Regions from separate parts of the Rahnella sp. RcJ3 genome, predicted to be linked through region 1. Evidence: predicted binding sites of a transcription regulator. Region 1 holds the regulator's gene; each other region holds the start of a gene.
The links. Region 1 encodes CRP, which controls carbon source genes, mostly activating them, when cyclic AMP is high. Its sites were predicted from a motif close to ATGTGANNNNNNTCACAT; they were not measured.
Positions count from the first base shown of each region.

Region 2: the regulator CRP is predicted to act here: its motif matches at 1,933-1,950, upstream of DXU84_RS05355 (2-hydroxycarboxylate transporter family protein).
Region 3: the regulator CRP is predicted to act here: its motif matches at 2,059-2,076, upstream of DXU84_RS06155 (DeoR family transcriptional regulator).

Region 1 is NZ_QSNX01000014.1:100,490-103,653, reverse strand. It holds gene DXU84_RS18265 (phosphoribulokinase) at 1-559, shown strand, start outside; gene DXU84_RS18260 (OsmC family protein) at 563-970, opposite strand; gene crp (cAMP-activated global transcriptional regulator CRP) at 1,333-1,965, shown strand; gene DXU84_RS18250 (YccS/YhfK family putative transporter) at 2,027-3,164, shown strand, end outside.
Region 2 is NZ_QSNX01000003.1:109,261-112,424, forward strand. It holds gene DXU84_RS05350 (sensor histidine kinase) at 1-1,636, opposite strand, end outside; gene DXU84_RS05355 (2-hydroxycarboxylate transporter family protein) at 2,008-3,164, shown strand, end outside.
Region 3 is NZ_QSNX01000003.1:301,556-304,719, forward strand. It holds gene DXU84_RS06150 (autotransporter outer membrane beta-barrel domain-containing protein) at 1-1,724, shown strand, start outside; gene DXU84_RS06155 (DeoR family transcriptional regulator) at 1,799-2,032, opposite strand; gene moeA (molybdopterin molybdotransferase MoeA) at 2,278-3,164, shown strand, end outside.

The DNA.
Region 1 (3,164 bases):
CGTTCCCTACAATCAGGTGCCGGGTACCTTTACGCCGTGGCAGGCGTTGCCGGAACCGACGGATATTTTGTTTTACGAAGGGTTACACGGTGGTGTGGTGGCGGACAAAATTGACGTTGCCGCGCAGGTCGACCTGCTGGTCGGCGTAGTGCCTATCGTCAACCTCGAATGGATCCAGAAACTGGTGCGCGATACCGGCGAGCGCGGGCATTCCCGTGAAGCGGTGATGGATTCCGTCGTGCGTTCGATGGATGACTATATCAATTACATTACGCCGCAGTTTTCCCGCACACACATCAATTTCCAGCGGGTACCCACCATCGACACCTCGAACCCGTTTGCCGCCAAAGCCATTCCGTCACTGGATGAAAGCTTTGTGGTGATTCATTTTCAGGGACTGGATGACATCGATTTCCCGTATCTGCTGGCCATGCTGCAAGGGTCGTTTATCTCGCACATCAAAACACTGGTGGTGCCGGGCGGCAAAATGGGGCTGGCGATGGAGCTGATCATGGCGCCGCTGGTGCAGCGCCTGATGGAAGGCAAGAAGATCGAGTAAACTTTATTCGGCTGCAATCACTTCAAAGCTGTGGGTGATTGTGGCTGCTTTCCCCAGCATCAGAGACACAGAACAGTATTTTTCGGCAGACAGGCTGACCGCACGTTCAACAATCTTATCGGTCAGATCCTTACCGGTGACGATAAAATGCAGATTGATGTGAGTGAACAGACGCGGCGCTTCTTCGCGGCGTTGTGAGGTCAGCTTCACTTCACAATCACGCACGTCATTACGACCTTTTTGCAAAATTGACACCACGTCGATTGCACTACACCCCCCTGCGGACATCAGTAACATTTCCATCGGGCTTGGGGCTTTATCACCCGCGTTTCCATCCATTGAAATCTGATGACCCGATGCAGACTCACCTAAAAATGTCAGTCCTTCAACCCATTTGACACGTGCATGCATGAACTATTCTCCCGGTGAATAAACTTGTCGAAATCTGCTCTCAGAGTACCCTTTCACCTAAAATCTGGCAACGTAACCCGATCGCCATCATGCTGAAGCGAGACAACAGAAGACAGCATCTCAAACCTGTGCTACAAACAAAGCCGAAACATACTTTCCAGTAAATTGCGGTGACGGTTTTTGCGGTTTAAGTACAGAACCCACGGTGATGACAGCAATAAACAGGCTGTTGCACTCCGACATCCGCTTGCAGCATTTCTGGAGAGTTATATGCTGAAAGGGCGCTTTGGATTTGAAGTGCCGTACAGGGAACTCTGAGCCCTGTGATTTTGGGCAGCGATAACAACAGAGGATAATAGCAAATGGTTCTCGGCAAGCCACAAACAGACCCGACTCTTGAATGGTTCCTGTCTCACTGTCATATACATAAGTATCCTTCTAAAAGTACGCTGATTCACCAGGGTGAAAAAGCCGAAACGCTTTACTACATCGTGAAAGGGTCAGTTGCTGTCCTGATTAAAGATGAAGAAGGCAAGGAAATGATACTGTCCTACCTTAACCAAGGTGACTTCATCGGTGAGCTGGGACTCTTCGAAGAAGGTCAGGAACGCAGTGCCTGGGTACGTGCTAAAACTGCCTGTGAAGTGGCTGAAATTTCATATAAAAAATTCCGCCAGCTGATTCAGGTTAACCCGGATATTCTGATGCGTCTCTCCGCGCAGATGGCCAACCGTCTGCAAGTGACGTCAGAGAAAGTCGGCAACCTTGCCTTCCTTGACGTTACCGGTCGTATCGCTCAAACCTTGCTCAATCTGGCTAAACAGCCTGATGCAATGACCCATCCGGACGGGATGCAAATCAAGATTACCCGCCAGGAAATTGGCCAAATCGTCGGTTGTTCACGTGAAACAGTCGGACGCATTCTCAAAATGCTGGAAGATCAAAGCCTGATCTCCGCACACGGTAAAACGATTGTCGTTTACGGCACACGTTAATCCCTCAAAAATTGGCGCGGCAAAACACTGTCGCGCCTTTTTTATGGGCTAAGCTTTACCCATGACGCTATGGCGAAGACTGTTTTACCATCCTGAAGTGAACTACGCGCTGCGCCAGACGCTGGTGTTGTGCTTACCTGTTGGCATTTGCTGGCTGTTTGGCAATTTGCAAATGGGCCTGCTGTTTTCCCTCTGCCCGGCCTGTTGTAACATCGCCGGTCTGGATACCCCGCATAAACGCTTTTTCAAACGCCTGCTCGTCGGCGGTTCACTCTTTGCCGTGAGCAGCCTTCTGCTGCAACTGATGCTCGAAAGCTGGCATATACCGCTGCCGCTGATCATGCTGTCGCTGGCGTTACTGCTCGGCGTCACCGGTGAAATCAGCCCGCTGCATGCGCGCCTGCTGCCCGGTGCGCTGGTGGCGACTATCTTCACGCTGAGTATGGTGGGCGTGCGCCCGATGTGGCAGGCCCCGGTGTTGTTCGCCGCTGGCACAGCCTGGTACGGATTGTTTAACTGGGCGTGGTTTCGTATTTCGGAAGAACAGCCGATGCGCGAAACACTCAGCCAGCTCTATCTGCAACTCGCGGATTATTTCGAAGCCAAGTACAGCCTGCTGACGCAACACACCGATCCCGAAACCGCGTTACCCCCACTGCTAGCCCGCCAGCAGCAGGTTATCGACCTGATTGCCCTGCTTTATCAGCAATTACACATGTTGCCCCAGCACGGACATCATCATCACCATAAGCGGCTGTTTCAGCGTTTTCAGGTGGCGCTCGATTTGCAGGAGCACATTACAGTGAGCCTGCATCAGCCGGAAGAAGTGCAGAAACTGGTGGAGGAAAGCCATGCCGAAGCGGTTATCCGCCGAAATGCACAGGTGATTTCCACCCGTCTTCGGGTGATTGCCGACGATATTCTTTATCACCGTTTATCCGGGCGCTTTACGATGGCCAATGAGCTGACCGCGCTGGAGAAAATCGCCGCGCGCAACCCGGACAATCCGGTAGGTCAGTTTTGTTATTACCATTTCAGCCGCATTGCCCGTCTGTTACGCACACAGCGGCCGTTGTACAAACGTGACCTGATGAACACCCAGCCGCGTTTGCCCTTCTGGCCCGCGCTGAAAAGCTATCTTTCCTTCAAATCCGTGGCACTGCGTAATGCCGCACGTTTGGGCATTATTCTGGCGATTG
Region 2 (3,164 bases), on a different contig from region 1:
TCTGGTCGGGGATTACCGGCATAAAACCACCCTTTTCTTCAGGGCAGCACACCGGAATAAAGACCGAGAAAACAGCGCCGCTCGGCGGATTATCGGACACTTCAATGGTTCCGCCCGCATGGCTGACATAGCTGGCAACCAGATGCAGTCCCAGCCCGTGATCGCCTTGCGTTTTGGATGTCACCCCCAGCGCAAAAATCTGTTCGCGCCGCTCCTGCGCAATCCCGATGCCGTGGTCAGCGACTTCAATCACCAGCTCATCCGTGCCGGAAACGACATACACTTCAACCGGCCCGGCATCACTGCCGCGCAGTAACGTGGCTTCGATGGCGTTATCCAGCAGGTTGCCGATGATCGACATCAGTTCAGTTTCACTGAGCGCAGCAGGCAGATACGTTAATTCACAGGCAGGATCGAATGTGAGCTCAACACCTTTTTCCCGTGCACGGGCATATTTTCCGAGTAATAAACCGCACAACCTTGGCGAGCAGAACCGCTCTGAAACGAAATCCAGCAATTCCTGCGCACTTTCAGACTGGGCCTCGATATAACGAATCGCCTCGTCGTAGCGTCCCATATGCAGCAGGCCAGCGAGCGTTGCCGTCCAGTTGAGCTGTTCATGCCGCATCACCCGCAGGTTATCGGCATAGCGCTGCACCTGACTTAGCTGGATGCTGAGCCGGTCGATATCGCTGCAATCGCGAAAAGTGATCACCCAGCCCTGAAGCTGGTCTTCCAGCATGATCCGCACCCGACTGGCAATCACGGTCAGGTTATTGAACAGACAGATTTCATCGTGAATGTCTTTTTTCAGCATGACCTGCGGGTCAAAGAAACTGACCGGCGCAATCACCTGCCTGAGCGGCTGACCACGCAGTTCACGGGACGGCACGTCAAGGTTGAGCAGCTTTTTGGCCGCCTGGTTGATGACCGCCACGCGGGAGTGCGCATCAATGGCGATCACCCCTTCGTAAATCGACTCCATCAGCGCCTTTTGCTGACGCACCAGCAGGCCGATTTCCCGGGGCTCCAGCGCAAACATCTGTCGTTTAATCGAACGTGAAAAAAACCATGAAAAGGTAAACAACGCCAGCAGCAAGGTAGCGGCCGCCAGTAAAATGCGGATGGCTTTTTCAACGGTCAGGCTGTTGATGTGGCTGGTGAGATAGCCGACAGAAACGATACCCATCACCTTGCCTTGCGCGTTCACGATCGGTGCTTTACTGCGCAGCGACAGCCCGATCCCACCCAGCCGGATGGTGGTGGTGCTTTTACCCGCCAGCACTTCTTCGTTGTCCCCTCCGACCAGCGTTTTTCCGACGCGGTCAGCATAAATCGAATGAAACAGATGTATCGCTTTACCATCGCCGATCACCATATAACTGGCATCGCTGTGAGCAGAAATATTCCTCATTAAACTGTTAATTGCTGAAATGTCCTTATTTTCAACTGCGGTAATTAATGAGGGAATAAGTGCAATTTCCTCTGCCTGAACTTTTGCACGAATACCCATATCTTCATATAACTGACGTTCTATATCGTGATAGTAATAAACACCTGTCAGCGAAAAAAGCGCCATAAATAACAGAACAAGATAAACAAAAAGCTTTATCTGAAAAGAAGGACGGAACCGCATCGGAGAACCTATCGCCAGACCGTGATATTAACAAACAGTATGTGAAGATTATCATTCTCCGGTATTTCCGTCAGAATGAAGGATCAAAGTTGCGAGGCATGCCGCAGAACACCTTCAGGCACCGCAAGCCTCTGACGGCACAACACATAATTCACAACAGCTATTTCACGATAAATTAACAGTAATATTATAATTACAAATAACACCATAAAAACCACGAGAAAATAAACGCATCACGCGTTTTTAAATTAATTAAAACCATAAAAACCTTTCGCTCCTTTAAAATACCCTGTCTAATTTGCGGCACTTCACATATTACCGGTTATTATTCCTCTTACACTCCCTGCACAAATTGACACAGGGGATTCATCATGAGTACAACCGACGACACTTATTCTGTTCCCGCGGGAGTTTCTTCCGCAAAACAGCTCTCATTAAAAGAAAAATGGTGGCACATTCTCGACACCTGGAAAATCGGCATTATTCCGTTGCCGCTGTTTGCCATGGCGGGGTTGCTTATCGCAATAGATTGTCTCGACGGCAAACTGCCGAGCGACATCGTGGTCATGGTCGCCACGCTGGCGTTCTTTGGATTCGCCTGCGGCGAATTCGGCAAACGTCTTCCTTTCATCGGCAAGATGGGCGCGGCAGCGATTTGCGCCACGTTCATTCCTTCCGCGCTGGTCTATTACGGCCTGCTGCCGGATGTCGTGGTGGAATCCACCACCAAGTTCTATAAAAGCACCAACATTCTGTATCTCTACATTTGTTGCATCATCGTGGGCAGCATCATGAGCATGGATCGCAAAGTGCTGATCCAGGGTTTCATGCGTATTTTCTTCCCGATGCTGTGTGGCGAAGTGGTCGGCATGCTGGTCGGGATGGGCGTGGGTCTGTCGCTGGGCATGGAACCTTTTCAGATTTTCTTCTTCCTGATCCTGCCGATTATGGCCGGTGGCGTCGGTGAAGGAGCGATCCCGCTTTCCATCGGTTATGCAGCCATCCTGCATATGGATCAGGGCGTGGCGCTGGGTCGCATTCTGCCTATCGTGATGCTGGGCAGCCTGACCGCTATTGTCATTTCCGGCTCGCTCAACCAGTTAGGTAAACGCTATCCGCATCTGACCGGCGAAGGCCAGCTGATGCCGTCCTCCAAAAATGCCACCGCTGACAGCAGCAAGCTGAGCGGCACCGGTGGTAAAACGGATGTCACCACCATCGCGGCAGGCGCCCTGCTGGCCGTTCTGCTGTATATGGTGGGCATGCTGTTACACAAACTGATTGGTCTTCCTGCACCGGTCGGCATGCTGTTTGCGGCCGTTGGCCTGAAACTGGCGCACGGCGTTTCACCCCGCCTGCTGGAAGGCTCTCAGGTGGTGTACAAATTCTTCCAGACTTCCGTCACCTACCCGATTTTGTTCGCCGTCGGCGTGGCCATCACACCGTGGAATGAACTGGTCGCCGCATTCACCATTTCTAATCTCCTGGTCATTGTCAGCACCGTTGCGGCGCTGGTCGCCACCGGCTT
Region 3 (3,164 bases), on a different contig from region 1:
AATGGGCCGTCACACTGGATAACAGTTCCCTGAATGCCGCCGATGCCTTTGTCGTTGCCGGAAGCAACAGCAACCAGATTGCCGACCTTTCGGTCAACGCCAGCAACGGCAGCATCATTAACGGTAACCTTATTGCGCTAAGCGCAGATGAAGACCCGATCGCCAGCCAGCTGACGCTCAATTTGCTTAACTCAACCTGGCAAGGCAGCGCGATGAATGGCACGGAATTTTCTTCTGCTTCTGCCGGTACGATTAATATTGATGCTCAGGACAGTCAGTGGCTGATGACCGATTCCTCGCGCATCGACTCACTCAACATGAATAACGCCAGCGTTCAGTTTTCCGGACAAGGTGATTATAAAACGCTGGAAACGCACAATCTGTCAGGCAAGGGTACGTTCTTTATGAATACGTCGCTGGAGCAGGATGCGCAGGGAAACAGCACTGGCGATCTCATTCATGTTACGGGCAACGCGTCCGGGCAGTTCGGATTACATATCTCTGCGTCGGGTAAGGCAGCACAGACAATTAACGACGGAATACGTGTCGCTCAGATTGATGATGCCAGCCGTCATAATGGCCTGTTCAGTCTGGAAAACAGCGTCAGTATCGGCGCTTACGACTATTATCTTTTTGAAGGAAGCAAGGATGCCACCGGCGATATGAATGACTGGTATCTGCGCGCTGAAATCCCAACACCTGACGCGCCGGTTCCTGATGTCCCAACGCCAGATAATCCGACACCGGATGTTCCTGCGCCTGCCCCGGCTACACCAGACACTTACCGTGGCGAAATCCCCAGTTATATCGCAGCACCTTATCTGAACTTGTATTATGGCATGCGTATTGCTGGCACGCTGCACGAGCGTATGGGCGATACAGAAACCTATGGCAAAGGCTACAACAATCGCGCATGGGCGAGAACCGGCGGAGAACACACTTCCTTCGATGCGGGACGTTTTGGGTACGACAGTGATTACTGGTTCGCGCAATTCGGAACCGACTTATATCAGGATGAACTGAAAAACGGCACACGCGTCCACGCTGGCATCATGGCGACATTGGGCAACCAGAGTACCGACACGCAGGATCAGGTGCGCACGTTGGCGGGGAAAAGTGCGGATGCTGGCTCAGTGCGCAGTGATGCCTACAGCGTTGGCAGCTATTACACCCGATATGCACAAGATGGCGCTTACGTTGACCTTGTCGGCCAGTTCACCTGGTATCGTAACCAGTATGAGAGCCTGCATGATACGAAACAGGACAGCTACGGCGTATTGCTTTCTGCTGAAGCAGGTCAACCCTATGCCGTCAGCACCAACTGGAAAATCGAACCTCAGGGGCAGATCATTTATCAGTATCTGAATTCAGAAGATTTCAGCGATGAAATTTCTGATATCTCTGGCGTTTCTGTCAATCAGGGCACAGCGCGTGCCGGGTTGCGTTTGTTACGCGACCAGGCAGAAGATAAAGCCAGTGAAAAATTCAAACCTTACCTGACCGCCGACGTACTGAGTAATTTCTCGGATTCACCGGATATCAATGTCGGCGGAATCGATGTCAGTACAACGGATTTTTCCGATCAATACTGGCAGACCGGCGCGGGCATGACGGCGCAACTCGCACCGAATACCTCGGTGTATGCTGATGTGAAATACGTCAAAGGGTTTGACGGCGATATGGAAGGCTACGTCGGCCATATTGGGATCCAGGGGCGTTTTTAATTCAGGTCTCTGAATCACACGCATAAAAAAGGGAAGGCATCAAAGCCTTCCCTTTTCTTATTTCGTTGCTGCGTTTAAAGCTGCGGGCAACGCTGCAAACTGTTTAGCCAGGATGTTTCAGGCTGAGCGGCCAGACGACGCGCACGTCCGTGGCGGCGTAAAATCAATCCTTTGTCCTGCATTTCACTCAGATCGCGTCTGATCGTTTCGAGACTTACATCCAGCGATTGTGCCAGTTCGCTTACCTGTAGCACTTCATGTTGTTCAACCAACTGAAGGATGGCCTGATGGCGATTTTTTTTAAGCACCGGTTATTCCTGTTTATATGACAGTTATGTGACGAAGGTCACAAATAACGGTAACTATAATACCTGCGTTACATTGTTAATTTTGGGATCGATCTCAATTTTTCAGGAATCCGCGCAGAATTTTTACGCCTTCGGCGCTTTTTGGTTCGCTGCGTTTCTCTGTCATACTATGCGCATGCTCCATTTCCCTGCCCGGCACCGCTGAAAATACCTGCTACGCCGGGACGAATGACTAAGGATTTTTTATGGAATTCAATACTGCCGGTCTGATCTCACTTGACGAAGCGCTGGATAAAATGCACGACTGTGTACCGCCTAAAACAAGTCAGGAGGCCGAATCCCTGCCACTTGCTGGCGCCGCAGGCCGCATAACCGCCGCACCGGTGCTTTCACCGGTTTTTGTGCCACCTTTTGATAACTCCGCAATGGATGGCTATGCCGTACGTTGCACAGACTTGCACGACGGCGCGGTGTTCCCGGTCGCGGGCAAAGCCTTTGCCGGTGCGCCTTTTCATGGCGAATGGCCTGCCGGAACCTGTATCCGCATCATGACCGGTGCGCCAGTTCCCGCCGGTGCCGATGCAGTAATCATGCAGGAACAGGCTGAAGTTTCAGATGCAGGAGTACGTTTCACTGCAACAGCGCAAAAAGGCCAGAATATCCGCCTGACCGGAGACGACATTAAACAGGGCGACAGCGTGCTGCCTGCCGGTGTACGGCTCGGTGCGGCAGAATTACCGCTGCTGGCCTCACTGGGCGTCACCCACGTCAAGGTCTGGAAACCGCTGAAAGTCGCCGTATTCTCCACCGGCGATGAACTGCAACCGGTGGGAACGCCTTTGCAGGAGGGGCAGATTTACGATACCAACCGTTTCGCTGTGCGCCTGATGCTGGAACAACTGGGCTGTACCGTCCTGGATTTAGGCATTATTCGCGATAATCCCCTGGCGCTGCGTAAAGCCTTCGAAGAAGCCAATGCGTTTGCCGATCTGGTGATTTCCAGCGGTGGCGTATCGGTGGGTGAAGCCGATTACACGAAGCAGATCCTGGATGAACTGGGTGAAATTGGTTTCTGGAAACTTGCCATGAAACCGGGCAAACCTTTTGCTTTCGGTAAACTGGAAAGCAGCTG